4 regions of the Burkholderia sp. BCC0397 genome follow, and region 2 is predicted to be linked to each of the others. Evidence: riboswitches for the same ligand, from Rfam matches in the RefSeq annotation. Region 2 holds a riboswitch; each other region holds the start of a gene.

Region 1 (7,672 bases), on a different contig from region 2:
GCCGACCCATGCGCAAGCCGGCGTGATCGCACCGATCCTGCTCGTGCTGATGCGCGTGCTGCAAGGCATCGCGGTCGGCGGCGAATGGGGCGGCGCGGTGCTGCTGGCCGGCGAGCATGCGCCCGAAGGCAAGCGCACGTTCTTCGCGTCGTTCGCGCAGCTCGGCAGCGCGAGCGGCCTGATCCTGTCGATGCTCGCGTTCGGCGCGATCAGCACGCTGTCGAAGGACGACATGATGAGCTGGGGCTGGCGCGTGCCGTTCCTCGCGAGTTCAGTGCTCCTGATCGTCGGCTTCGTGATCCGGGCGAGCGTATCGGAATCGCCCGAGTTCGAGGAAGTGAAGAAGAGCGGCAACATCGCGCAAAAGCCGCTGCGCGAAGCGCTCAAGTACTGGCCGCTGCTGCTGCTCGCGATCGGTGCGAACGTGTACGGTATCGCCGGCGTGTATTTCAGCAACATCTTCATGATCAGCTACGCGACCCAGTTCCTGTCGCTCGACCGGTCGATGGTGCTGCATTGCATGACGATCGTCGCGGTGCTGCAGTTCGTCGTGCAGCTCGCGGCCGCGTTCCTCGCGCAGCGCTTCGGCACCACGCGCGTGCTGCTGATCACCGGCGCCTGGGCGATGATCGTCCCGTTCGTGATGCTGCCGCTCGTGCACCTGGGCACGCCGGTGTCGATCACGGTCGGCGTCGGCCTCGCGACGCTCGCGGAATCGGGCTACTACTCGGTGGTCGCGGGCTTCGTCAGCGGCATCTTCGTCGCGCGGATCCGCTATACGGCGATCTCGATCGCTTATCAGGTGTGCGGTGCGCTCGCCGGCGGTCTCACGCCGCTCGTCGCGACGCTGATCGCGCAGAACGCGGCCCCGCAATGGTGGCCGCTCGCGATCCAGTACACGAGCGCCGCCGTGCTGTCGTCGCTGTGCGTGTGGCTGATCTCGCGCCGCGTCAGCATCGACGATGCAGGCGCGCCCGGCAAGACGAACGACGCGCTGCCGCGCGGCGCACGCACTGCGTAACGCCAGGCGCGTAGCGCAAATGCATGCATGACGAAAATCGGCCCGCTCAGCTTCTGCGGGCCGATTTTTTTCGTCGCGATCGTTGATCGCAACGGCGCCGTACAACGCTCGCTGCGTGGTTACCGCACCTGATTGCGCAGCGTCTTCGCGGCGGCGACCATGTTCGTCAGCGCCGGAATCACTTCCGCCCACTGGCGCGTCTTCAGCCCGCAATCCGGGTTCACCCACAGGCGTTCCGCCGGAATCCGCTCGGCCGCCTTCCTCATCAGCCCGACGATGTGATCCTGCGTCGGGATGTTCGGCGAATGGATGTCGTACACGCCCGGCCCGATTTCGTTCGGATACTTGAAGTGGTCGAATGCGTCGAGCAGCTCCATGTCCGAGCGCGACGTCTCGATCGTGATCACGTCCGCATCCATGTCGGCGATCGACGCGATGATGTCGTTGAACTCCGAATAGCACATGTGCGTGTGAATCTGCGTATCGTCCTGCACGCCGTTCGCGGTGATGCGGAACGACTCCACCGCCCACTTCAGGTATTCGCTCCATTGCGCGCGGCGCAGCGGCAGCCCTTCGCGCAGCGCCGCTTCGTCGATCTGGATCACGCGCACGCCGGCCTTCTCGAGATCGAGTACTTCCTCGCGGATCGCCAGCGCAAGCTGGTAGCACGATACCGAGCGCGGCTGGTCGTCACGCACGAACGACCAGTTCAGGATCGTCACGGGGCCGGTGAGCATGCCCTTCATCGGCTTGTCCGTCAGCGACTGCGCATAGGTGATCCACTCGACCGTCATCGCCTTCGGGCGACTGATGTCGCCGAACAGGATCGGCGGCTTCACGCAGCGCGAACCGTACGACTGCACCCAGCCGAACTGGCTGAATGCGTAGCCATCGAGTTGTTCGCCGAAGTATTCGACCATGTCGTTGCGCTCGGCTTCGCCATGCACGAGCACGTCGAGTTCGAGCGATTCCTGTTCGCGGACGCTGCGCTCGATCTCGGCCTGCATCGCCGTGCGATAGCCGGCTTCGTCCAGCGCGCCGGCCTTGAACCGGCTGCGCGCCTGGCGGATGTCGGCGGTCTGCGGGAACGAGCCGATCGTCGTCGTCGGGAACGCCGGCAGGTTCAGGCGCGCCGACTGCTTCGACGCACGCTGCGTATAGGGGCTTGCGCGATTGCCGAGCCGCGCGTCGATGCGCTCGATCGCGGCCTTCACCGCCGGGTTGTTCACGCGCGGCGAGCGGCGGCGCGAATCGATCGCGGCGGCATTCGCGGCGAGCGCGTCGGCCACCTTGTCGCGGCCTTCGTTCAGTGCGGTCGCGAGCACCGTCAGCTCGTCGAGCTTCTGCAGCGCGAACGCGAGCCACGAGCGGATTTCGGCATCGAGCTTCTCCTCGCTCGCGAGATCGACCGGCACGTGCAGCAGCGAGCACGACGGCGCGAGCCACAGCCGGTCGCCCAATTGCTTCGCGAGCGGCTCGAGCCAGTCGAGCGTCGCGTTCAGGTCCGTTTTCCAGATGTTGCGGCCGTTGATCGCGCCGACCGACAGCACGCGCTCGGCCGGCAGCTCACGCACCAGTGCGTCGACTTCGTCGCGTGCGTTGATTGCATCGACGTGCAGACCGTCGACCGGCAGCGACGCCGTGAGTGTCAGGTTGTCCTGAAGCTGGCCGAAGTACGTGGCGAGCAGCAGCTTGATGCGGCGCGTTTCCAGCGCCGCATACGCGGTGCGGAACGCCTGGCGCCATTCGGCATCGAGCTCGGTGACGAGAATCGGCTCGTCGATCTGCACCCATTCGACGCCCTGCGCGGTCAGCGTATCGAGCAGCGCACCGTACACCGGCAGCAGCTTCGGCAACAGCGCGAGGCGATCGGAATCGTCCTTCGCCTTGCCGAGCCACAGGTACGTGACGGGGCCGAGAATCACCGGCTTCGCGTGCACGCCCTGCGCGTTCGCTTCGGCCAGTTGCTGCAGCAGGCGCGACGGATCGAGCGAGAAGTTCGTGTCCGCATGGAACTCCGGCACGATGTAGTGGTAGTTCGTATCGAACCACTTCGTCATTTCGCCGGCCGCGACCCCGCCGCAGCACGCGGCGTGCTCCTGCGCCGACTGAGCCGAACGGCCGCGCGCGACGCGGAAATAGTTGTCGAGCGCATCGCCGTGGAAATCCTGCACGCGCTTCGGCAGGTTGCCGAGCGTGAAGCTCATGTCGAGCACCTGGTCGTAGAACGCGAAGTCGCCGATCGGCGCGAGATCGAGATCGCGCTGGTCGTGCCAGTGACGCCGGCGCAGCTCGGCGCCGAGCGCCTTCAGTTCGTCGCGCGACGATTCGCCCTTCCAGTAGCGTTCGAGACCGAACTTGAGTTCGCGCTGCGCGCCGATGCGCGGAAAACCGAGGTTGTGTGTCGTGACCATGAAGCTGCCGTCCAGAAGAAATAGTAGATCCGGCAGCCATCATAGGGATTTCATCCCATGAAATAAAATGGCATTATTTCATTCATCCATTAACATTTTTCATGCATTCGCTGCATGAGCACGATCCATGCTGGAACGATTCCATCTCGTCGTCATTCGTGAGGTCGAGCGCCAGGGCTCGCTGACCGCGGCGGCCAATGCGCTGCACCTCACGCAGTCGGCGCTCAGCCATACCGTCAGGAAAATCGAGCAGCAGCTCGGCACGCCGATCTGGGATCGGGAAGGCCGCGGCCTGCGGCTCACGCAGGGTGGGCAGTATCTGCTGAAGCTGGCGAACCGGCTGCTGCCGCAGTTCGAGCTCGCCGAGGAACGGATGAAGCAGTACGCGAAGGGCGAGCGCGGCACGCTGCGCATCGGGATGGAGTGCCACCCGTGCTACCAGTGGCTGCTGAAGGTCGTGTCACCCTACCTGTCGTGCTGGCCCGACGTCGACGTGGACGTGAAGCAGCGCTTCCAGTTCGGCGGCATCGGCGCACTGTTCGGTTACGACATCGACGTGCTCGTGACGCCCGATCCGCTGAACAAGCCGGGGCTGCGCTTCGATCCCGTGTTCGACTACGAACAGGTGCTGGTGGTCGCGGATGCGCACCGGTTCGCGAATGTCGACTACGTGAGCCCCGAGCAACTGACCGACGAGATCCTGATCACGTACCCGGTCGAAACCGACCGGCTCGACATCTACAACCAGTTCCTGACGCCGGCCGGCATCGTGCCGAGGCGGCACAAGTCGATCGAGACGACCGACATCATGTTGCAGATGGTCGCGAGCGGGCGCGGCGTGGCCGCGCTGCCGCGGTGGCTCGCCGACGAGTACGCGGACCGGATGCCGGTCGTGCCGGTCAAGCTCGGCAAGAAGGGCATCGCGAAGCAGATCTTCCTCGGCATCCGCGAAGCGGACGCCTCGATCGACTATCTGGCCGCATTCGTCGCGCTGGCGCGCGAATCGACGTGGAGCGCACCGCGCATGCTGCGCTAGGCGCGCCCGGCTGCCCCGCGCGTCAGGCGGCGCGCATGCCGGCGCGTTCGCCGCGCTCGACCCACGCGCCGAACAGCAGGCCGATCGTCGTCCACATGATCACCTGCATGCCGATGGCCGCCACCCGGAACTTCCACAGCAAGGCCGCCGGGAAATCGGCCGGCAGCTCGCTGACCGACGGCAGCCCGATCTGCACGGCCGCAATGATCGCGACGAACACGAGCCCGGCGACGATCGACGCGTTCCACTGGCCGAGCTTCGCCAGCAGATGGCGGCGCACGCCGACCGAGAACACCATCGTCGCGACCGAGATCGCGATCATCAGGAAGAACAGGCCGGTGCGATAGCCGATCGTGTCGGGGTCGCCGACCGACGGCGGATTGGCCGGGTACTTGAGGTTCGGCACGATCACGAGCGCGACGAACGCCGCCAGCGCCAGCCACGCGGCCAGCGGCCGTGCCGGCAGGCGGCTGCCGCGTCCGTACGCGTACGCGAAGACCAATGAGAACAGCCCGCCGAATGCCGCGCCGTAGGTCACGACGCCCGTCAGCAGCCCGAGGCCGGCCTGCGTGTGGCGGCTGACCAGTTCGGGCTCTGGTGCTTCGCCTTGGGCGGCGGCGGTTTTTTCTTCGAAGGAGATCGCCTGATCGACTTGCGGTTCGCCGACGATTCTCGCGAAACCGAATGTGAGGAGGCCTGCGGCGATGCCTGCAAGCATCCCGCGCATGAGCAGCTTTCCGACCATCGTAGGCTCCGCGTCAGTGGCAGGGAAAGCCGAGCAGATGGCGGCCGTCGTGGACGAATTCGTGCACGTACATGCCCGGCACGAGCGACGTCGCGCCCTGTTCCGCACCGACGAAATAGAGTGCGAGCAGCAGGATCAGGCCGACGAACACGGCCCACGGCAACAGCTCACGGACGGGGATGGGTGCCGGCACGACCGCCGGCTTCAGCACTGCTTCGCTCATGGATGCACCTCAGGGGAATCGCGCCCCGACAAATGATGGATGGGTACGAAGGCAGGTCTGGCTTCCGGGATCATCGATTCCCCGGTTACAGTGGCGCGGCCGCGCCGGAATTGCACCGGCTTCCACACTTCGTATCGGGCGAATTGTACGCGCGAACGTTCGCGTATTGAAGCGATGCCACATGGGCATGCGCGCCCCGCTCCGGATCATCCGACAACCGACATGAACCTGCATGCCTCGCTGCGCCTGATCGCGCACGCATCGACCCGCGCCATGCGCAGCGGCACGTTTCCCGACGACGATCCGCTCGACGCACACGGGCTCGCCGAAGCCGCTGCGCTGCGCGGCCGCTGGACGGGCGTTGCCGGCTCGCTCGTGCTGTGCAGCCCGGCACGTTGCGCAAGGCAGACCGCCGACGCACTCGGGCTGCACGCCGACATCGACGACGCGCTGCGCGACATCGATTACGGCAATTGGCGCGGCAAGCGGCTGCACGATCTCGCGCGCGACCTGCCTGACGAACTGGCCGCGTGGATCGGCACGCCGTCCGCGTCGCCGCATCGCGGCGAATCGTTCGACGCCGCCGCGCATCGGGTCGGCGCATGGTTGAGCGCGCTGCCGCCCGATCGCGACGTCGTCGCGATCACGCATGCGCCGATCGTCCGCGCGGCCATCGCGCATGTGCGGCGGATGGATCTCAGCGCGGCCATGCGTCTCGACGTGGCACCACTGTCGTGCACGACGTTCGTCGCGTCGCCGGCCGGCTGGACGCTGGCCGCGACGGACGATGACCTGCGCGATACCCACGCGTAAGCCGCTGTCGTGTTCACTATGTGAGCGAACGATGCGCCCCGACGCTTCGCATGCCGCCGCTCGCCTTACATCCCTGTAAGACACACCGTTCGTCGTCCCGACTGTCATCAAACTGACTGCTAGCCGCAGCTAGGATCGGACGAGGCTCCCCTACGAGATGTCGTCATGAATCAACCTGCTTCGTCCGCCCCGAACAATCCTGGCTCCATCGCACGCACCAGGCAGATCGGCTATGCCATGTTCCTGCTGGTGCTCGTGCTTGGTGCCGTCTATATCGCCACGCACCTGGTCGACGATCTGTCACCGGTCCGCGAAGGGTCGCTGTTCCCGTATCTGCTGCTCGGCGCCGCCCTGCTGATCGCACTCGGCTTCGAATTCGTCAACGGCTTCCACGACACCGCGAATGCGGTCGCGACCGTGATCTATACGCACTCGCTGACGCCGAACGTCGCGGTGATCTGGTCGGGCATGTGGAACTTCCTCGGCGTGATGGTCTCGAGCGGTGCCGTCGCGTTCGGCATCCTGCAGTTGCTGCCGGTCGAGCTGATCCTGCAGGTCGGCAGCGGCTCGGGCTTCGCGATGGTGTTCGCGCTGCTGATCGCCGCGATCGTCTGGAACCTCGCGACCTGGTATTTCGGGCTGCCGTCGTCGAGCTCGCATACGCTGATCGGGTCGATCATCGGCGTCGGGCTGATGAACCAGCTGATGCACGGGCCGTCCGGCACGAGCGGCGTCGACTGGGGCCAGGCGCTCGGCGTCGGCAAATCGCTGCTGCTCTCGCCGATCGTCGGCTTCCTGTGTGCGTCGCTGCTGCTGCTCGCGCTGAAGGCGCTCGTGCGGATTCCGGAGCTGTACAAGGAACCGCCGAAGGACCAGCCGCCGCCGTTCTGGATTCGCTGCCTGCTGATCCTCACCTGCACCGGCGTGTCGTTCGCGCACGGGTCGAACGACGGGCAGAAAGGGATGGGCCTCATCATGCTGATCCTGATCGGCACGGTGCCGACCGCGTATGCGCTGAACAAGGCCGTCACGCCCGCCGAATCGCAGACCTTCGTGGCGGTCGCGAACCAGGCGGCTGCGACGTTCGGGAAGTACACGAACGGTGTCGCGCCGTCCGCGAACCCGCGCACCGATGTCGAACACTACGTGCAGCATCGTGAACTGACGCCCGCCGTGCTGCCGGCCGTCGCGCAGTTGTCCACGTCGCTCGCGACCGCCGTCGGTACGTCGGGCTCGATGGCGGCCGTACCGCAGCGCGACGTCGACAACGTGCGCAACACGATGTATCTGGTCTCCGAAGCGATTCGCCTGATCGAGAAGTCGGGCCAGCCCGCGTTCGCCGCCGACGACAAGCTCGCGATCGACAACTATCGCAAGCAACTCGACCACGCGACCAAGTTCATTCCGACGTGGGTGAAGG
Region 2 (5,605 bases):
CCTGTGCTGGCCCTGTCGCTGTGCTCGATCGCCGGCGTTGCTTCCTGCCCTGCCCCGGCGGCCGAGTTCGACGACGAACTGCCCGCGGTCGAGGTGCGCAGCCGACGCCATCCAAACGATCCGCGCGCCGAAAGCGTGAGCACGGCGACCCGCACCGCGAGCGATCCGCGTGACATCCCGCAAACCATCGACAGCGTCCCGGTCGAGGAAACGCTGTCCTATGGCGGCCGCACGCTGGCCGACGCGCTGGCCGGCGTGCCGGGTGTTTCCAATACGTCGGATACGCGCTTCGATTCGTTCCGCATTCGCGGTTTTTCCGCCGCGGGCGACCTGCTGCTCGACGGCATGCGCGACGACGCGCAATACGTGCGCAGTCTCGGCAACATCGAACGCGTCGAAGTGCTGAAGGGGCCGGCGGCGGCGCTGTACGGGCGCGGCAGCGGCGGCGGCGTCATCAACCGGATCACCAAGCAGCCGTTGCCGGAAAACTTCGGACATGTGTCGGCGGCAACCGGAAGTTATGGACGGCTCGGCGCCACGGTCGACCTCAACCGGATGCTGTCGAGGGCATGGAGCGTGCGGCTCAACGCCGGACGCGAACATGCAGGCAGCTTCCGCGACCATGTCGACGGCACGCGCCAGTACGTCGCGCCGTCGATCAAATGGCAGGACGCGCGGCGAAGCTGGCTGCTGCAGTTCGAATACGACACGTACCGACGCGTGCCCGATCGCGGCATGCCGGCGCCGGTCGCCGCGGTCGACGCGGCCGGCAAGCCGTTCGCGTTTTCGCTGCCGTCCGCGCCGCGCGCAACCTTCTTCGGCGCGGCGGGCCGCGACACCATCCGCGACGAGAACATGAACTGGCGCTCGGTCTTCACGCACGCGCTCGATGGCGACTGGGAGCTGCGCCATACGCTGGGCGTGCTGGATTTGCGCAGCACCTTCGACAATACCTACGTCACGCAAAGCTACGTCACGAAGCCGCGCGACTACCGGCACGTGCAACGGGCGCGCTACCTGCAGGACATGACGCATCTCAACGTGCAGACCGGCGTCGAACTGGGCGGCAAGGTCGCGACCGGACCGGCCTTGCATCACCTGCTGTTCGGCATCGAATACGGTTGGCAGAAACGCAGCCCGACGCTCTGGCAGGCCGACGCGACACCGGTTCCGATTACCGGACCGGATCGTCTCGCACCGGTCGGCTCGACGCCGCGCCCGTATGCGATGAACCGCCATCGCGTCAGCGACTACGCAATCTTCGCGCAGGATCGCATCGACCTCGGGCGAGCGTGGAAGCTGCTCGGCGGCCTGCGCGGCGAACGTTTCGACGTCGATTCGACCAACGTGCTGAACGCTCTGCGTTCGCGGCGCACGACGACGGCATGGAGCCCGCGGCTCGGCGTCGTGTGGTCGCCGGTCGGCGCGCACAGCGTGTATGCGTCGTACAGCAAGAGCTTCGCGCCGGTCGGCGGCGACCTGATCGGCATCACGCCGGACGCGCGCGGCAACGCCAACGATCTCGGCCCGCAATACAACCGCCAATACGAGATCGGCGTGAAAAGCGACTGGCGCGGCGGCGCGCTGAGCACGACGCTCGCGCTGTTTCAGCTCGATCTGTACAACCGCCGCGTCGCCGACCCGGTTCGGCCGGGTTTTTTCGACCTCACCGGCCTCGAGCGCAATCGCGGCCTGGAACTGGGTGTCGCCGGCCGGCTCACGGGCGACTGGTTCGTCCGCGGCGGCATCGGCTGGCAACGCGCGCGGGTAGTCGACGCCGAGCCGAAGTATGCGGGCAAGCGGTCGGCTGGCGTGTCCGGGTCGAACGGCAGCCTGTTCGTCAGCCATGCGCCGCTGCGCGGATTTTTCGCCGAACTCGGGCTGGTGTACGAAGGGGCGCGTTACGCCGATCGCGACAACCTGCTCGAACTGCCCGCCTACGTCCGTTGGGACGGCAAGGCCGGATATCGCACGCGCGACCTCGAGGTGACGCTGGCGGCCGTCAACCTCACCGATCGCGACTACTACGCGAATGCGACGGGCCTCGCGCAGATCATGCCCGGTTCGCCCCGCACGTTCACGCTGACGGCGGCGTACAAGTTCTGACCTCGCGGGCCGCGCCGACGCCCCGCGCAGCCGGTCCGCCGGGCGGCTGGTGCGTTGCACGCCTGTGCTATCGTATGCGCCGCGTTCGGTGCTCGCATGCGCATTCCGTGCATGCAGTTAAACGGGAAACAGGAGGCGGATATCCGCCCGGCCTGTGCTGTCCCCGCAACGGTACGCCGCCCGCGCCACGCGCTTTCCCGCGCGTGCGCCCAGGCCGCCCGCGATGCCACTGCCCTTCGACCGGGCGGGAAGGCTGCGACCTGGCAAGCGGCCAGCCCGGATACCGGCCGACGCAAGGGGCGAGCGCGATGCTCGCCGAACGCCCGATCCGCGGGGGACGGATGGGGTGCGTATTCCACTCGCGTTCGCGCGGGTTTCGCCCGATCCGTCATGCACTGCCTGCCCGCCGGCCGCCGATGTGCCGCCCGCCTTTCCTGTTCCACTGTTTCGACACGGTGCGCGCCGTGCCGCGCGCGATGAGCCGCGCATGGCTCGTCGGCGCCGGCCCCGGCGACGCCGACCTGCTGACGCTCAGGGCCGTGCGCGCGATCGCCGCGGCCGACGTGCTGCTCGTCGACGATCTCGTGAACCCCGACGTGCTGCGCCATGCGCGCGCCGATGCGCTGATCGAGCACGTCGGCAAGCGTGGCGGCCAGGCGTCGACGCCGCAGCAGGCGATCGTCGCCGCGATGCTCGCGCACCTGCGCGCGGGCCGCAGCGTCGCGCGGCTCAAGGGCGGCGATCCGTTCGTGTTCGGCCGCGGCGGTGAGGAACTGGTCGCGCTCGGCGCGGCGGGCTTTCCGGTGGAGGTCGTCAACGGCATCACCGCGGGCATCGCCGCGCCGGCCGCGCTCGGCATTCCGGTCACGCACCGCGGCGACGCGCAGGGCGTGATCTTCGTCACCGGCCACGGCGCGGGAGCCGACGAGCCCGACTGGCGCGCGCTCGCGGCCACGCGCATGACGATCGTGATCTACATGGGCATCCGCCGGCTCGACGCGATTGCCGCGGCGCTGCGCGACGGCGGCCTGCCCGGCGACACGCCGTGCGCGGCAATCGAGAACGCCACGCGCCCCGAACAGCGTCACGTACTCGCGACGCTCGATACGATCGTCGAACGCGTGGGTGCGACCGGCATCGGCTCGCCGGCGATCGTCGTGATCGGCCGCGTCGCGGCGCTCGCCGACGATCCGGCGGTGCGTGCGGCGCTCGGCGGACGCGCATGATGCGCGTCGCGCTCGGCGTCGGCTTTCGCGCGGGCGTCACGGCCGCGCAACTCGATGCCGCGATCCGCGCCGCGCTCGCGCGCTACCCGGCCGCCGAACCGGCGCTCGTCGCGACGCTCGCCGACAAGGCACGCGCCCCTGCGCTGCGCACACTGTGCGCGCGCCGTGGCTGGCCGCTCGTCGCGTTCGATGCGGCGCAACTCGCGAGCCGTCCGGAACTGGCCGCGAGCGGCCCGTCGGACGCCGCGCTGGCCCGCTTCGGCATCGCGGGCGTGGCCGAGCCGTGCGCGCAGCTCGCCGCGCCGTACGGCCGGCTGCTCGGCCCCAAATCCATCCGGGACGGCGTGACGGTTGCGCTCGCCGGCCCGCTTTGAACCCATTGCTTCGCTTTCGACAGGACGATTCCCGATGAAGACCGATTCCGAATCCCATCAGCGGATGGCCGAACGCCGCCGCGCCGGCCACGAGAAGAAGCAGGCCGCCGCCACCCAGGAGAAGGGCCTGCTGATCGTCCACACCGGCAACGGCAAGGGCAAGAGCACGGCCGCGTTCGGGATGGCCGTGCGCGTGCTCGGCCACGGCATGCGGCTCGGCGTCGTGCAGTTCATCAAGGGGGCGCTGCATACGTCCGAGCGCGACTTCCTCGGTGCGGTCGCGGAATGCGATTTCGTGACGATGGGCGACGGCTATACGTGGAACACGCAGAACCGCGACGCCGATATCGCGACCGCGCGCAAGGGCTGGGACGAGGCGCGCCGGATGATCGAAAGCGGCGACTACCGGATGGTGATCCTCGACGAGCTGAACACCGTTCTGAAGTACGAATACCTGCCGCTCGACGAAGTGCTCGCGACACTCGTCGCGCGCCCGGAGTCGGTGCACGTCGTCGTCACCGGGCGGCACGCACCCGATGCGCTGATCGATGCGGCCGATCTCGTCACCGAAATGCGGCTCGTCAAGCATCCGTACAAGGAGCAAGGCGTGAAGGCGCAGCGCGGCGTGGAGTTCTGAGCATGCCGGCCTGCCCCGCGCTGTTCGTCAGCGCGCCCGCGTCGGGCCAGGGCAAGACGTCGGTGACGGCCGGCCTCGCGCGGCTGCACCGCCGGCTTGGCCGCCGCGTGCGCGTGTTCAAGACCGGGCCCGATTTTCTCGATCCGATGTTGCTCGAACGCGCGAGCGGCTCGCCGGTGCATGCGCTCGATCTCGGGATGGTCGGCGAGGCCGGCTGCCGCGCGCTGCTCGCCGAAGCCGCGCGCGACGCGGACCTGATCCTGATCGAGGGCGTGATGGGGTTGTTCGATGGCACGCCGAGCAGCGCCGATCTCGCGGCCGCGTTCGGCGTGCCGGTCGTCGCGGTGATTTCGGCGAAGGCGATGGCGCAGACGTTCGCGGCGATCGCCTTCGGGCTCGCGCGGTTCCGGCCGGAACTGCCGTTTCATGGCGTGCTGGCCAATCGCGTCGGCTCGGCGCGGCACGCGCAATTGCTGCAACAGGCGTTGCCCGACGACCTGCGCTGGCTCGGACACGTGCCGGCCGATGCGGGCATCGCGCTGCCGGAGCGGCATCTCGGCCTGCATCAGCCGGCCGATATCGACGATCTCGACGCGCGGCTCGAGCGCGCGGCCGACGTGCTCGCGCAGACGGCGCTGGCCGACTTGCCGCCGGCCGTCGCGTTCGCGGAACCGGACGTGGCCGCGCCGCTGCCGCGCGCGCTGGCCGGCAAGCGGATCGCGGTGGCGCGCGATGCGGCGTTTTCGTTCATCTACCCGGCCAATCTCGCGCTGCTGGATGCGCTCGGTGCGACGCTGCGATTCTTCTCGCCGCTCGCCGACGAACCCGTGCCCGACGATTGCGACGCGCTGTTTTTGCCGGGCGGCTATCCGGAACTGCATGCGGCGACGCTTGCCGGGAATGCCGCGACCGCACGGACGATTCGCGCGCATGCGGCAGCCGGCCGGCCGATCGTCGCGGAATGCGGGGGGATGGTGTATCTGTGCGAATCGCTGACCGACGTGGATGGCTCGACGACGCCGATGCTCGGCCTGCTGCCGGGGCAGGCGACGATGCAACGCCGGTTCGCGGCGCTCGGCATGCAGCAGCTCGATACGCGCACCGGGCCGCTGCGCGGCCATACGTTCCACTATTCGCGGCTCGCGACGCCGCTGGAACCGGTCGCGAGCGCCGCGCGCCCCGACGGCGCGCCGGGCAGCGGCGAAGCCGTCTATCGCAGTGGTGCAATCGTCGCGACGTACATGCACATGTACTGGCCGTCG
Region 3 (7,672 bases), on a different contig from region 2:
AGCCCGTACAGCTCGCCGATATCGCCGCGTTGCCGCTCGTGATCTTTCCGCGCCGTTTGGCGCCCGGCTTTTATGACATCATTACGGGCTGCTACGGCGCGGCGGGGGAAACTCCGCGCATCGGCCAGGAGGCGATCCAGATGCAGACGATCGTCAGCCTCGTGTCGGCCGGCATGGGCGTCGCACTGGTGCCGCAATCGCTGCGTAACCTGCGGCGCACCGGCGTGGTCTACCGGCCGCTCGCTGGTCACGCACCGGTCGTCGAGACGGGCCTCGTGTGGCGCACCGGTGACGTGAGCCCCGTGCTCGCCGGGTTCATCGATGTCGTGCGTGCGCAGGGGCTTGCCGCGTGACGTGAACGATGGCGCGCGGGCACCGTCCAACGCGCGGTGCTGCGCGCGTGCGACGGCCGTACCGTATTCGAAAACTTCTTCGCTAACCCATGATCATTCACCCGAATTTCGACCCCGTTGCGATCCATCTCGGGCCGCTGGCCGTGCGCTGGTACGGCCTCATGTATCTCGTCGGCTTCATCGCGGCGATCGTCGTCGGCCGGATCCGCCTGAAGCTGCCGCATGTCGCGGCGCAGGGCTGGACCGCGAAGGACATCGACGACATGATGTTCTACGGCGTGCTCGGCACCGTGCTCGGCGGCCGGCTCGGCTATGTGCTGTTCTACAAGGCCGATTTCTACTTCTCGCATCCGCTCGACGTGTTCAAGGTGTGGGAAGGCGGCATGTCGTTTCACGGCGGTTTTCTCGGCGTGACGCTCGCGATGATGCTGTTCGCGTGGCAGCGCAAGCGGCACTGGCTGCAGGTCACCGATTTCGTCGCGCCGATGGTGCCGACGGGGCTTGCAGCCGGCCGGCTCGGCAACTTCATCAACGGCGAACTGTGGGGCCGCGTGACCGATCCGGCGGCGCCGTGGGCGATGCTGTTCCCGGGCGCGATGCGCGACGATGCGGCATGGCTGCCGAAACATCCGGCGCTCATCGAGAAGTGGCATCTCGCCGACGTGTTCATGCAATACCAGATGCTGCCGCGCCATCCTTCGCAGCTCTATGAAATCGCGCTCGAGGGGATCGCGCTGTTCTTCGTGCTGTTCTTGTTCGCGCGCAAGCCGCGGCCGATGGGCGCGATATCCGCGCTGTTCCTGATCGGTTATGGCCTCGCACGTTTCACGGTCGAGTTCGCGCGCGAGCCCGACGACTTCCTCGGCCTGCTCGCGCTCGGCCTGTCGATGGGGCAGTGGCTGTCGCTGCCGATGATCCTCGCGGGTATCGCTTTGCTGGTCTGGGCGTATCGCCGCCGCGCGGCGAACGCGAATGCGGCTGCATGACGCGGTATCGATGTACGCGTGATCGGCGCGTGTATCGGCTACCCGGATGGACATAAAAAACGCCGGCCCTCGGGCCGGCGTTTTGCGTTTCCGACAGTCGCGCGATGCGCGTTACTTCATCTGCACGGAGCCGTTGACGGTGACCGTTACGGTGGCCTTGCCGCCTTCGACCGCGATCGGCGCGCTCATCTTCGCGCTGTCCATCGGCGCCGCGGCCATCGCCATCATGCGCGGGTACGGCTGCACGTTGCGGCCGCTGCCGACGTTCACGTCGCGGATCGTGTAGCTGCCGTAGCCGAACGCCTTCGCGGCTTCGTCCGCGCGGGCGCGGAACGACTTGATCGCTTCGGTCGTGAGCTTCTGCTCGGCCGCGCGCTGCGCTTCCGGCGACAGCGAGAACTCGACGTTCGCGACCTGCATCAGGTTCGACAACTGGCCTGCCAGCTTCGACGCCGCGGCGAAATCGCGCGATTCGAGCGCGACCTCGGTGCGGCCGCGCCATGCGGAGATCTTCCCGTCGCGATCGGTGCTCGGATACACGGAGAACGCGCCAGTGTGCGCGGTGACGCCCGACGCGCCCTTCGCCTGCGACAGGGCCGCGTCCGCGCGCTGGTTCAACTGCGCGGTGAGGCTGCCCGGATCCTTGGCCTGCTGCTCGTAGAACAGCGTGATGTGGATGATGTCCTGCGGCACGTCGGCGCTGGCCTGCGACGACAGCGACAGCACACCCGCCGGCTCCGGAAAGTGCGGGTTCGCCGCCTGGGCGTGCGCGGCGGGCGACGCGAGCGTCAGCGCGACGGGAACGGCGGCGGCGAGGGCGAGCGACAGCGCGAGTGCGGATTTCTTGGTCATTGTTGGCTCCTTGTGCGAGGGCGCGCAGGCGGATCACGCGTGCGCGACGCGGGCGTACCGCGCGAAAAAAACGACAGCCGGCCCGATCGACCGACAGCGGTTGCTTAGGCTGCGCGAAAGCGCCGCGAGTTCCGTTTCGGCAGGCGTACTGACCGGATTTGACCTTTGGCGCGCGCCTACTTCATCAACTTCTCAGTGATGAATCGCCATTCCGCACGCGTGACGGGCGTGATCGACAGCCGGTTGCCGCGGGCGAGCACGCGCATGTCGGCGAGCTCGTCGTGCTCGCGCAGCGCGGCGAGCGGCACGAGCGGCGACTTCTTCACGAAGCGCACGTCGACGAGCAGCCAGCGTGGTGTTTCCTGCGTCGATTTCGGGTCGTAATAGGGGCTTTTCGGATCGAACTGCGTGGGATCGGGGTAGGGTGTCGACGATACTTCGGCGAGGCCGGCGATGCCCGGCTCGGGGCAGCTCGAGTGATAGAACAGCACGCCGTCGCCGATCTTCATCGTGTCGCGCATGAAATTGCGCGCCTGATAGTTGCGCACGCCGGTCCACGGCAGCGAGCGCTGCGGTGCGTTGGCGAGATCGTCGATGCTTGCTTCGTCCGGTTCGGACTTCATCAGCCAGTATTGCATGGATCGTGATCGATGCAGAAAGAGGCGTGAGCGTCTGTTTGCATGCGCGCTCCGCATGCAAACAGACCCTGAAAAAGAAAACGGCACCGGGACTTGCCCGATGCCGTTGGATAGGCCCCCGCCTTGGCCGCTAGGCCGGCATCCTGAACCTGAGGTTCAGAATTGGTCGCAGTTAGCAGCACTTCGGGTACATCAGACAGAGTGACGCGCGCGCCCGTGCTACAAATTTCCGCAACCGTGCACATGGCATTGGTTCAAGGAATATATGACCTTGGCGAACCAGGCAGGGAAGCTGACTGAACTGTGTTTCGATGCGCCAATTTGACCACCGTTGACCGTCGAGATCAAGGGGAATCGACGTATCGATTAAAACGTTACTGCGTCTCGTGCTGTGCGAGCACCGCGCCGAGCTGTTCGTTCATCTGGTGCATTGTACGACGGATTTCCTCCGCCGGAAATGCTTCACCGTGCCGCACGCTCGTTTGCAGCCGCAGCAATTCCGATGCAAGCGACAGCGCCGCCATCACAGCGATGCGATCGGTGCCGCGCACCGAGCTGTTCGAGCGGATTTTCGACATCTCGGCGTCGACGCGCGCGACCGCTTCGAGCAGTGCCGCTTCGGTCTCGGCCGAACAGGCGAGCCGATAGGGCTGACCGAGAATCGAGACTTCGATCTGCTTGGTGCTCATGCATGTTCTCCGTGGCTGGCCGCGTCATCGCCATCCGTGCGCGCCTGCGCATCGAGCAGGTCGAGCTGGTTGTCGGCTTGCTCCGCGCTCTTCGAGCGCGGCAGCTTTTCGAGAATCGCGTTCAGTTTCACCTGGGCGTCGTCGATCTTCGCCGACAGCGTGTCGCGCTCGGCCGCGAGCGCATTGCGTTCGTCGCGCAGCTGCGCGAGTTCCGCGCGGACCGTGTCCGCTTCCGCGCGCAATTGCGCGACCTGCTCCTCGAGCGCGAGCCGTTCCGAGTGATAGCGCTTGTTCAGCGAAATCAGACGGCCAATATTTTGAGATAAAGTTTCGAGTTCGTTGAGCATTTGCTGCGTCCTCTAAAGACCCAGCATTTTAGCGCGGAATAACGTGCAATCCGACATCTGTAACGTTTCCAGTCGTAACACCCCTGCTTCTTGCCGCGAATAAGCGCGTCCCGTGCGGGTCCGGACGCTTCCTTGACGCTCGTGCGACCGGCTCCTAAACTGGCGCCGCCTCGGTGCTCGCGCGCAGGACGCGCGGTTAAACGGGAAGCAGGGTGCGGGCTCCAGGAGCGCGCCAACCTGCGCTGCCCCCGCAACGGTAAGCGGCCGCGTCGCGTGACGCAGGCCGGCTCGGGCGCGTTTCGCGTGCAGGTCGCATGCGGGCGCGGGCCACTGCGCGTCATGGCGCGGGAAGGCGAGCCGGACCGCCGCCAGCCCGGATACCGGCCGAGACGGGGAGCCCGCATGGGCTCCATGACGCGCGGCCTGCGGGGAAGCGGGGCGCGCAATGTTTCACGGAATGTTCTTCGATGCCGACCCCAATCGTCCGCCACGCGCTCCTGTCGCGCCCGGCCGGCTCCCGCAAGCGGATGCGCCGCGCGTCGTGCGCGCGGCCGTGCGCGGCATGAGCGCCGCGCGCGCCGCCGTGATCTGGGCCGCGCTGGCCGCGGTGGTCACGCTGCTGTTCGTCGCGTCGCTGTCGATCGGCAGCGTGCCGATGTCGCCGTGGCAAGCGCTTGCGTCGCTCGTGCCGCACGGCGGCGATAGCCTGTTTGCCGATATCGTCCGGACGCTGCGCGTGCCGCGCGCGCTCGCGGGTTTCGCGTGCGGCGCGCTGCTCGCACTGGCCGGCGCGTTGTTGCAGGTGCTGCTGCGCAATCCGCTCGCGGAGCCGTACGTGCTGGGTGTGTCCGGCGGCGCGGCCGGCTTTGCGCTCGTCGCGATGATCGCGGGCGGCGCATGGTGGCTCGTCGATGCGTCGGCGTTCGCCGGTTCGCTCGTCTCGGTCGCACTCGTGCTCGGTCTCGCAAGGCGCGAGCTGTGGCGCGGCGAATCGCGCGACGCATCGCCGCGGCTGCTGCTCACCGGCGTCGTGATCGCGGCGGGGTGGGGCGCGCTCGTCACGCTGTTGCTGTCGCTCGCGCCCGACGCGCGGCTGCGCGGCATCATCTTCTGGCTGACGGGCGACCTGAACGGCGCGACGGCGCCGTGGTTCGCGTGGGGCGCGCTGTTGCTGAGCGCATGCGTCGCGCTGCCGGCCGCGCCGCAACTGAACGTGCTGCTGCGCGGCGACGCGACCGCACAGGCACTCGGCGTGCCGGTCGCGCGCCTGCGCGTGCGGATCTATCTCGTCGCGTCGCTGGCCGCCGCGGCCGCCGTGACGACGGCCGGCATGATCGGCTTCGTCGGGCTCGTCGTGCCGCATGCGTTGCGGCTCGCGTTCGGCAACGACCAGCGGATGCTGCTGCCGGCCGCGATGCTCGCGGGCGGCGGCGGCGTGATGGCGGCCGACCTGCTCGCGCGCACCGCGATCGCGCCCGCGCAATTGCCGGTGGGCGTGATGACCGCGTTGATCGGCGTGCCGGTGTTCCTGTGGATGTTGCTGAGGAGGCCGATGCGATGACGGGCACCGCCGCACCGCACGCCGCTGCCGGCGACATGCACTACATGGCCGTCGATCTGACGCTGAAGGCCGGCGCGCGCACGCTGCTCGACCGCTTCACGCAGGCGTTCCGCCCCGGCGAGATCTGGTGCGTCGCCGGCCCGAACGGCGCGGGCAAGACGACGCTGCTCGCCACGCTCGCGGGATTGCAGCCGCCGGCCGGCGGACACGTCGAGATCGATGGCCGGCCGCTTGCCGCGTGGCGCCCCGAGCAACTCGCGCAGCGCCGCGCGCTGATGCCGCAGCAATTGCACGATGCGTTCAGCGCGACCGTGTTCGACACGGTGCTGCTGAACCGCTTTCCGTATCTCGGCGGCTGGGGCTGGGAGCGCGACGGCGACCGCACGGCCGCGCGCGACGCGCTCGCGACGTTCGACCTGACCGCGCTCGCGTCGCGCGACGTGATGTCGCTGTCGGGCGGCGAGCGGCAGCGCGTCGCGCTGGCCGCGACGCTGTGCCAGGACGCGCCGCTGATGCTGCTCGACGAACCGCTCGCGCATCTCGACCTGCATCACCAGATCGACTGCCTGACCGCGCTGGCCGAGTGGCTCGCGGCAGGCCCGCGCACGGTGATGTTTTCGTGTCACGACCTGAACCTCGCGCGGCGTTTCGCGACGCATGCGCTGTTGCTCGACGGCCGCGGCCATGCGTGGGCCGGCCCCGTGCACGACGTGCTGACGCCCGAGCGCGCGAGCGACGCGTTCGGCTATCCGCTCGTGCTGATCCGCGAGAACGGCCGCGATGCGCTGCTGCCGGCATGGCCTGCGCGACAATGACCCTTCCTGTTCCGATTTTTCCGATGCGCGGCGCATGCCGCGCGCACGACACGGCTCCTCGATGACCACTTCGACTCATTTCCCGCCCGCGATCGCGCCGCTCGACGACGCATTGCGCAAGCGCCTGCAGCATGTGATCGACCACAAGACCAAGCCGCCCGGCAGCCTCGGCCAGCTCGAGGCGCTCGCGCTGCAGCTCGGCCTGATCCAGCGCACCGAGCGGCCGGTCGTGCAGCGTCCGGTGACGATCGTGTTCGCGGGCGACCACGGAATCGCGGCCGAGGGCGTCAGCCCTTATCCGCAGGCGGTGACCGCGCAGATGGTCGCGAACTTCCTGGCCGGCGGCGCGGCGATCAACGCGTTCTCGGGCGTCGCGCAGAGCACGCTCGAGATCGTCGATGCGGGCGTCGCGTCGCCGCTGCCGCTGTCGGACCGGCTGGTGTCGCTGCCGGTCGCGCGCGGCACGCGCAACTTCGCGGCGGAACCGGCGATGACGCGTGAAGAAGCGATGACGGCGCTGGCCGCCGGCGCGGCGCGCGTCCGCCTGCACGCGTCGCTCGGCACGAACGTGATCGGCTTCGGCGAGATGGGGATCGCGAACACGTCGTCGGCCGCCTGCCTGATGAGCCGCCTGCTCGACGTGCCGATCGACGCATGCGTCGGCCGTGGCACGGGCCTCGACGACCAGGGCCTCGCGCACAAGCGCGCGGTGCTCGGCCGCGCGCTCGTCAAGCACTCGCATGCGATCGCGCCACTCGACGTGCTCGCGACGTTCGGCGGCTTCGAGATCGCGATGATGACGGGCGCGTACCTCGCGGCCGCGAGCGAGCGGATGACGATCCTCGTCGACGGCTTCATCGCGACCGCCGCGCTGCTCGTCGCCGAGCGCATCGCGCCCGGCGTGCGCGACTACTGCGTGTTCTCGCATACGTCGCACGAGGCCGGCCATCGGCGCATGCTCGAGCATTTCGGCGCGAAGCCGCTGCTCGCGCTCGACCTGCGGCTCGGCGAAGGCACCGGCGCCGCGCTCGCGCTGCCGCTGGTGCGCGCGGCGGCCGCGTTCCTCAGCGAGATGGCGAGCTTCGAGTCCGCCGGCGTCGACAATCGTGACGCCTGAGCGCACGCGCGGCATGCGGGACGAACTGCGCTACTTCTTCGTCGCGCTCGGCTATTTCACGCGCGTGCCCGTGCCGCGCTCGATCGGCTATGCGGCCGGCGATCTCGACCAGGCCGCGCGCTATTTCCCGCTCGTCGGCGCGTGCGTGGGCGCATGGGGCGCGCTCGTCTATCTCGTCGCGCTGCGCGCGCTGCCCGTGTCGATCGCGGTCGGGCTGTCGATGGCCGCGACGCTGCTCGCGACCGGCGCATTTCACGAAGACGGCCTCGCCGACAGTTGCGATGCGTTCGGCGGCGGTTACACGCGCGACGACG
Region 4 (7,672 bases), on a different contig from region 2:
GTTCACCGAGGTCGTCGTGCACGACCTGCGCACGCCGGAGCACGCGATCCTCGCGATCCACAACAACCTGTCCGGACGCGCGGTCGGCGATCCTGCGACCGAACTCGGCCTCGCCCGCATCGCCGACGACGAGTTCCCGCAGGTGCTCGCGAATTACCCGAACCGCTTCGCCGACGGCCGCACCGCGAAAAGCACGTCGATTGGCATCAAGGATTCGACCGGGCGCTACGTGGCCGCGCTGTGCCTGAATGCCGACGTCACGCTGTTCCGCGGCTTCCAGGGCATGCTCAACCAGTTCTGCCGCACGGACGGCGAAACCGTCGTCGAAACGCTCGACCCGGCCAGCGCCGACGCGATCCGGCAGCGCATCGACGCATTCGCGACGCGCCTCGCGACGACGCCGCGCGAGCTGAAGACCGACCAGCGCCGCGAGCTGATGCAGACGCTGAAGACCGACGGCTTCCTCGAGGTGCGCCGTGCGATGGAGATCGTGTCGCAGCATCTCGGCGTCTCGCGCGCCACCGTCTACAACGATGCGAAGTGACGCACCGCGTCCGGCTTTGCCGTTTTGCGTCTCCCGTTGACTGATCTTTTCGACCCTCGAGCGACCATGAACTCTCCGACTCTCCCCACGTACGACGACGTCGCCGCCGCCGCGGCCCGGCTCGAAGGCCACGCGCACCGCACGCCGGTGATGACGTCGCGGACGATCGACGACGCGCTCGGCGCGCAGGTGTTCTTCAAGTGCGAGAACCTGCAGCGCATGGGCGCCTTCAAGTTCCGCGGCGCGTTCAATGCGCTGTCGCGCTTCAACGCGGAACAGCGGCGCCACGGCGTCGTCGCGTTCTCGTCGGGCAACCATGCGCAGGCTGTCGCGCTGTCGGCGCGCATCCTCGGCATTCCCGCGACGATCGTGATGCCGCAGGACGCGCCGGCCGCGAAGATGGCCGCGACGCGCGGCTACGGCGGCAACGTCGTGACCTACGACCGCTACACCGAGGATCGCGAGCAGATCGGGCGCGCGCTCGCGGAACAGCACGGGCTCACGCTGGTTCCGCCCTACGATCACCCGGACGTGATCGCCGGCCAGGGCACCGCGGCCAAGGAACTGTTCGACGAAATCGGCCCGCTCGACGCGGTGTTCACGCCGCTCGGCGGCGGCGGGCTGCTGTCGGGCACCGCGCTCGCCACGCGTGCGCTGTCGCCGCATGCGAAGCTGTACGGCGTCGAGCCCGAAGCCGGCAACGACGCCCAGCAATCGTTCCGGTCCGGCACGATCGTGCACATCGACACGCCGCGCACGATCGCCGACGGCGCTCAGACGCAGCACCTCGGCAACCTCACGTTCCCGATCCTCCGCCGCGACGTCGACGACATCCTGACCGCGACGGACGCGGAACTCGTCGACTGCATGCGCTTCTTCGCCACGCGGATGAAGATCGTCGTCGAGCCGACCGGCTGCCTGTCGTTCGCCGCCGCGCGGCGGATGAAGGACGCGCTGCAGGGCAAGCGCGTCGGCGTGGTGATCAGCGGCGGCAACGTCGATCTCGAGAACTTCTGCGCGCTGGTGTCGGCACCGGCCTGACCGTCGCGGCGCGCATGAAGATGCGTGTCATGCGCGCACCGCCGAGCCTTCACGTCGCGTTAAGTTTCGCGCCCTAGACTGATTACGTCGTCCCCGAAGTCAGTCAGTCGTGTAGGAGTCGCCATGAATACGCACGCGATCGTCGCCGCCGCCCTGGCGGCCGCTTCCCTGTCGGCGTTCGCTCAACCGGGCGTGACGTCATCCGGTTTTCCCGCCGCCTCGCCTCACCCTGCAGTCGGGCAAGCGATGCACCGCTCGCCCGCCGCGTTGCCGCCCGCCGGCTTCGTGCTCGCGAAGATCGATCAGAACAATACGCCGCCCGACCGCGGCGGCGACCCGGGCGGCCGCACGCACGGCGGCACGCATATGTAACGACACGCGCCGGCCGCCGGCATTCGGAACGACGGCCGCCGGTTCCGGCGCGACGGCATGCGTTCGAACCCGGCCGTTTCTTCAGACCTGAAAACCCTGTCCGGGCACATCGAACGAAAGGATTTGGAAAGCCGACGCCGACCAATGACGTTTTTTCGCATCCGCGCGCGACCGGACGATTGACGCGCCCGAGCGCCCGCCATTACCCTTGCGCGCTGATGGTTCCCAGGGATGGGATCAAAAGGGAACGCAGCAGGGGCAACGCCCCGAATCTGCGGCTGCCCCCGCAACTGTGAGCGGCGAATCCGTGCCACTGCATGCCACTGGGAAACCGGGAAGGCCGGCACGGACGACGACCCGCGAGCCAGGAGACCTGCCATCGACCCGAGGTCCAGCAGCCGCACCGGGCGGGGTGTCCCGATGCGCGAGGCACCGCCCCTGGCGGCCGCCCGTTGCATGGACGACCCGACCTCAGGATCCGTCAGATGTCCTTCGTTCCAGAATCCGCTTCCCGGCCGGAAGCGCCGCACCGACACGCCGTCGGCATGTGTCCCCTGTCCACACTCCGCTCACGATCGTCGTACGCGCCACACGCTTTGTCCCGCCGCTTCATGAACATTCGTCACCTGCTTGCCACGTCCGCCGCCACCGCGCTGTTTTCCCCGCTCGCCCATGCGGCCGGCGACACGGCGCCTGTACAACCCGCCGGGCCGGTACAAGGCGCGGACCTGCCGACGATCAGCGTGACCGACACGCGGCACCTGCCCGAATCGTTCGACCGGCGCTATGCGTCGACGCAGGTGCTCACGCGCGAGGATCTCGACCGGCTGTCGCCGACCGACCCGAGCATCACGCAGGCGCTCGCCACGCTGCCGGGCGTGACCGTCGCGCAGAACGGCGGGCCGGGTTCGTCCGCGTCGGTCAGCATCCGCGGCTCGTCGGCGAGCCAGGTCGCCGTGTTCATCGACGGCATCCGGATCGGCTCGCCGACCACCGGCATCGCGCCGTGGGCCGACCTGCCGACCGAAGCGTTCGAGCGCGTCGAAGTGATCTCCGGCCCGGCCGCCGCGTCGTTCGGCAACAACGCGATGGGCGGCGTCGTGCAGCTCATCACGCGCCGCGCCGCCAACCAGCCGAACCAGACCACCGTGTCGTTCGGCGGCGGCTCGAACAAGACGTTCGACACGCAGTTCCGCACGTCGGGCACGGTGCCGTCGACGGGGCCGCTGGCCGCGCTCGGCGGGCTCACCTATTCGCTCGGGCTGCACGACTACAACACGGCCGGCATCGATGCGACGCGGCCGTTCTTCTACGGCCACGAAGACGGCCGCAATCCGTATCACGCGCAGGATCTCGATGCGCGGCTCGGCTATGCGCGCGACAACTGGTCGATCTCGACGTTCGCGCTGTACCACCGCTCCGATCTGTCCTACGACAACAGCGGCTACGCCAATCGCGAACTCGATCATCAACTGACGACCGGCGTCGCGTTCCATCTCGACATCACGCCCGATACGCAGTTCGACCAGTCGTTCGGCTATGCGAACGACCGCCAGTTCATCCATGCGGACAACCCGGCCCTCGCGACGGACCAGATCAATTCGCAGCGGATCAGCACGTCGACGTCGCTGACCCATCAGGAGCACGGATTCCACCTGTTCGGCCTGCCGCTGTCGGGCGAATCGAAGCTCGCCTACGACTTCACGCGCGAACAGGCGTTCCTGCCGGTCGATATTCCCGGCGGCGTACCAACGCGCAACGATTCCGCGTTCTCGCTGCACCAGTCGGCGACGCTCGGCAGCGTGACGATGTTCGTCGCCGGCCGTCACGAGATCATCGCCGGGCAAGCGGTGAACATCGGCAACGCCGCGCTGTCGTGGGCGATCACGCCGGTCTACACGGCGCGCGTGTCGTACGGCAATGCGTTCCGCCTGCCGACGTTCAACGACCTGTACTACCCCGGCTACGGCAACCCGACCCTCAGCCCGGAACGCAGCACGTCGGTCGAGGCCGCGCTCGACGCGAACACCGCGTACGGCACGTTCACCGCGGCGATCTACGACACGCGCGTCAACAACCTGATCGCGTACAACCCGGCGACGTTCTCGCCGATGAACATCGGCCGTTCGCACATTCGCGGCATCGACCTGTCGTACAAGGGGACGATCGGCCGCTCGACGCCGGTGAGCGTCGCGGTCGGCATCCTGAATCCGCAGGACGAGACCAACCAGACCTGGCTCAGCCGCCGGCCGCGCCAGACGGTCAGCCTGAACGTCGACCACACGTGGGACGAACTGAAGCTGCATGCGCTGAGCACGGGCGCGTCGCTGCTGTACGGCGGCTCGACCTTCGACGATCCGGCCAACCGGCAGTATCTGGCGTCGTACCTGACGGTAAGCCTGCGCGCGTCGTACCGGATCAATTCGCACCTGACGGTGTCGGCGTCGCTGTCGAACCTGTTCGACCGGCAGTACATGACCGCGTACGGCTACAACACGCTCGGGCGCACCGCGTTCGGCAAGGTCAGCTATACGTTCTGACGGCCCGGCACATCGGCGCAACGCGCCACACCGGCACGCGCGGAAAATTGACATCGCAGCAAAAACTAATAGAATTAGTTTTTTGACTAACCTGCATAGTATTCGTCATGGCGCGTGCCGGCATTACCGTGGACAAGCTCGTCGAAGCCGGCGCGCAGCTCGCCGATGAAAGCGGCTTCGAGCAACTCACCGGCGCGGCGCTCGCGCGGCATTTCGACGTCAAGCTGGCGAGCCTGTATTCCCATATCCCGAGCTTCGACGATCTCAAGAGCCGCATCGCGCTGTTCGCGCTGCAGGAGCTGGCCGATCGCGCCACCGACGCGCTGGCCGGCCGCACCGGCAAGGACGCGCTGGCCGCGCTCGCGAACGTCTATCGCGACTACGCGCGTGCGCATCCGGGTCGCTTCGCGGCCGCGCGCCATCCGGTGAGCGCCGAGCGCGCCGCCGCGAGCGCGGGCGGGCAGCTCGTCAGGATGACGTCGGCAGTGCTGCGCGGCTACGACCTGCCGGATACCGAACAGGCGCATGCGATCCGCCTGCTCGGCGGCTTCTTCATGGGCTACGTGACGCTCGAAAGCGCCGGCGGCTTCTCGCACAGCCCGCCGGATGCCGACGCGTCGTGGTCGCGCAGCCTCGATGCGCTCGACGTGATGCTGCGCCACTGGCCTTCGGCCGCATGACGCACCGAACGGAACCCAAGCGATGAAAGACAAACCAGACGGCGTCGTGCTGCCGAGCCGTGTCGTGCCCTTCCCGACCTCGATCAGCGACGAAGCGCGCGCGGCGCTGCAACGCCTGACCGGCGACGACGGCGTGCCGCTGAATGCGTTGCACGTGATGCCGGCCCGGGACGATGTCGACGCGTGGATGCGCGTGAAGGCCAGCGCCGACGCGCATTACGCGGCCGCGGTCGAGCAGCTCGCCGGCTATTTGCGTTCGAGCGTCGAGACGATCCGCGTCGGCGATGCGGACGTGCACGTCGCGACACCCGAAGCGGCGGCCTCCAGCGCCTACGCGACCATCGACCTGCATGGCGGCGCGCTGGTCGTCGGCGGCGGCGCCGCGTGCCGCGCCGGCGCGCAGATGCAGGCCGACCGGCTCGGCATCCGCTGCTACGGCGTCGACTACCGGATGCCGCCGGAACACCCGTATCCGGCCGCGCTCGACGACTGCATCGCGACCTATGCGTACGTGCTGGAACGTTACGCACCGGAAAACGTCGTCATCGGCGGCCGTTCGGCCGGCGGCAATCTCGCTGCCGCGATGGTGCTGCGCGCCCGCGACGAAGGCCTGCCGCCGCCGGCCGCGCTCGTGCTGCTGTCGCCGGAAGCCGACCTGACCGAATCCGGCGACAGTTTCGAGACCAACCGGCTCGTCGATGTCGTGTTGCCGGGGCCGCTGATGGCGAACAACCTGCTCTACGCGAACGGCGCCGATCTCGCGCATCCGTACCTGTCGCCGCTGTTCGGCGATTTCGCCGCCGGCTTCCCGCCGACCTTCATCCAGAGCGGCACGCGCGACCTGTTCCTGTCGAACGCCGTGCGCCTGCATCGCGCGTTGCGGCGCGCGCAGGTGCCGACCGAGCTGCACGTGTTCGAGGGGATGCCGCATGGCGGGTTCATGGGCGCGCCGGAGGATATCGAGCTGAGCCACGAAATCGCGCGCTTCGTGCACGCGCACCTGCATTTGCACGCATCGAATTGAGCCGAAGATGAACGGAAACGCACACAAGAACGACATCGGCATCGGCCCGGATCGCTGGATCGAATGCGGTGACCTGACAGGCGATCTCCGCAATGCGATTGAGATCGACCCGCATCTGGCGGCCGTCATGCCGTTGATCGACGCGCTGGAAATCCACTGCGTCGCAGGATGCTGCGGCATCGACGCGTTCGGCTTCTGGCCGGACGAAATCGCCGTTGCGCTCGACACGTGGGATCCCGCTGCGCTGACACGGCTCGTCGACGATCTGCTGTCGGTCCAGCATGTGATCGATGCGTTGCCGTCCGATATCGTCGTCAGCATGCGAATCAACCAGTACTGTCGGAAAACGGTGATGCTCGAGCTGCTCGCCCATATCCGGACGACGGTCGACGCGATCCGGTCGACCCGCGCGGCCCCGCGCGCCTAGATCAGCCCGCGCACGCCCGCGACCAGCTGGATCGCGCCGAATACCGCGACGACGGCCGCCGACACGCGCGACAGCCCGTGCATGAACGCGAACGACATCCTCGCGCGCAGCGCGGCGGTCGCGCTGCTCAGGCACAGCCACCACGTGGCCGAGCCGACGAACACGCCGGCGACCATCCACGCCACGGTCGTCCACATCGCGCCTGCCTGCGCACCCGGCAGCGGGCCGAGCGCCGCGAAGATCCCGACGAACGACACGATCGTCATCGGGTTCGACAGCGTGAGACCGAACGTCGTCAGGAAATCGCGCAGGACAGTCGTACGCGGCAACTCGCGTTGCCCCGCCGGGGCGGCCGGCGCCTGGCGCGCGATGGTCCACGCGAGCCACACGAGAAACGCGCCGCCGCCGATCTTCAGGCCGACTGTCAGCATCGGGAACGCGGTGACGATGCCCGCGACGCCCAGCGCGCCGAGCAGGCCGTAAATCGCATCGGCGCACGCGGCGCCGATGCCCGTCGCGAATCCCGCCTGGAAGCCGCGGCTCAGGCTGCGCTGAATGCACAGCATGCCGATCGGGCCGACCGGCACCGCGATCGACAGCCCCATCACGACGGATTTGATGAACAGCATCGCCTGCTCCTTCCAACATCCAGTGGATCGAACAGGCATCGTAGGGAAAGTCCGCTCCCCGCTGAATGCGGTTTTTAAGGAAAAATGGCGGCTCTACCTTAAAAACTCCCGCTGCGATGGACGATCTGGACTGGAAGATACTGGCGCTGTTGCAGGACAACGGACGCATCAGCTATACGGAGCTCGCGCGCCAGGCTCACCTGTCGGTGCCGGCGGTGACGGAGCGCGTGAAGCGTCTTGAAGCAGCCGGCGTGGTCGAAGGCTACACCGCCCGGATCAATCCGTCCGCGGCCGGCTATCCGGTGAGCGCGCTGATCGGCATCACGGTGCCGCAACCGGCGAAAGCGAAGTTTCTCAAGCTGCTGGAGATGATTCCCGAAGTCGTCGAATGCCATCACGTGACGGGCGCGGATTC

Evidence for each region. Region 2 has a riboswitch for cobalamin ahead of cobA (uroporphyrinogen-III C-methyltransferase). Riboswitches for the same ligand answer to the same signal wherever they lie in the genome.
Region 1: it holds a riboswitch for cobalamin, as region 2 does, so the genes downstream of both, HWX03_RS27080 (CbtB-domain containing protein) here and cobA (uroporphyrinogen-III C-methyltransferase) in region 2, are expected to answer to the same signal.
Region 3: it holds a riboswitch for cobalamin, as region 2 does, so the genes downstream of both, HWX03_RS22700 (iron ABC transporter permease) here and cobA (uroporphyrinogen-III C-methyltransferase) in region 2, are expected to answer to the same signal.
Region 4: it holds a riboswitch for cobalamin, as region 2 does, so the genes downstream of both, HWX03_RS20150 (TonB-dependent receptor) here and cobA (uroporphyrinogen-III C-methyltransferase) in region 2, are expected to answer to the same signal.

Annotation. Positions count from the first base shown of each region.
Region 1 covers NZ_CADFDL010000011.1:3,877-11,548, reverse strand. Annotated here, with positions in the region: gene HWX03_RS27100 (MFS transporter) at 1-1,021, shown strand, start outside; gene metE (5-methyltetrahydropteroyltriglutamate--homocysteine S-methyltransferase) at 1,141-3,435, opposite strand; gene HWX03_RS27090 (LysR family transcriptional regulator) at 3,563-4,471, shown strand; gene HWX03_RS27085 (CbtA family protein) at 4,494-5,216, opposite strand; gene HWX03_RS27080 (CbtB-domain containing protein) at 5,230-5,439, opposite strand; cobalamin riboswitch at 5,472-5,615, opposite strand; gene HWX03_RS27075 (histidine phosphatase family protein) at 5,662-6,252, shown strand; gene HWX03_RS27070 (inorganic phosphate transporter) at 6,418-7,672, shown strand, end outside.
Region 2 covers NZ_CADFDL010000010.1:147,138-152,742, forward strand. Annotated here, with positions in the region: gene HWX03_RS26645 (TonB-dependent siderophore receptor) at 4-2,106, shown strand; cobalamin riboswitch at 2,176-2,413, shown strand; gene cobA (uroporphyrinogen-III C-methyltransferase) at 2,523-3,332, shown strand; gene HWX03_RS26655 (cobalamin biosynthesis protein) at 3,329-3,706, shown strand; gene cobO (cob(I)yrinic acid a,c-diamide adenosyltransferase) at 3,741-4,343, shown strand; gene HWX03_RS26665 (cobyrinate a,c-diamide synthase) at 4,346-5,605, shown strand, end outside.
Region 3 covers NZ_CADFDL010000007.1:279,663-287,334, reverse strand. Annotated here, with positions in the region: gene HWX03_RS22735 (LysR substrate-binding domain-containing protein) at 1-353, shown strand, start outside; gene lgt (prolipoprotein diacylglyceryl transferase) at 443-1,339, shown strand; gene HWX03_RS22725 (SIMPL domain-containing protein) at 1,451-2,191, opposite strand; gene HWX03_RS22720 (EVE domain-containing protein) at 2,368-2,829, opposite strand; RNA gene ssrS (6S RNA) at 2,941-3,122, opposite strand; gene HWX03_RS22710 (cell division protein ZapA) at 3,204-3,518, opposite strand; gene HWX03_RS22705 (ATPase) at 3,515-3,865, opposite strand; cobalamin riboswitch at 4,020-4,269, shown strand; gene HWX03_RS22700 (iron ABC transporter permease) at 4,428-5,426, shown strand; gene HWX03_RS22695 (ABC transporter ATP-binding protein) at 5,423-6,241, shown strand; gene cobT (nicotinate-nucleotide--dimethylbenzimidazole phosphoribosyltransferase) at 6,303-7,358, shown strand; gene HWX03_RS22685 (adenosylcobinamide-GDP ribazoletransferase) at 7,372-7,672, shown strand, end outside.
Region 4 covers NZ_CADFDL010000006.1:140,644-148,315, reverse strand. Annotated here, with positions in the region: gene HWX03_RS20165 (PAS domain-containing protein) at 1-544, shown strand, start outside; gene HWX03_RS20160 (threo-3-hydroxy-L-aspartate ammonia-lyase) at 611-1,585, shown strand; gene HWX03_RS20155 (hypothetical protein) at 1,709-1,957, shown strand; cobalamin riboswitch at 2,160-2,353, shown strand; gene HWX03_RS20150 (TonB-dependent receptor) at 2,569-4,497, shown strand; gene HWX03_RS20145 (TetR-like C-terminal domain-containing protein) at 4,626-5,177, shown strand; gene HWX03_RS20140 (alpha/beta hydrolase) at 5,200-6,201, shown strand; gene HWX03_RS20135 (DUF6331 family protein) at 6,209-6,628, shown strand; gene HWX03_RS20130 (LysE family transporter) at 6,625-7,257, opposite strand; gene HWX03_RS20125 (Lrp/AsnC family transcriptional regulator) at 7,374-7,672, shown strand, end outside.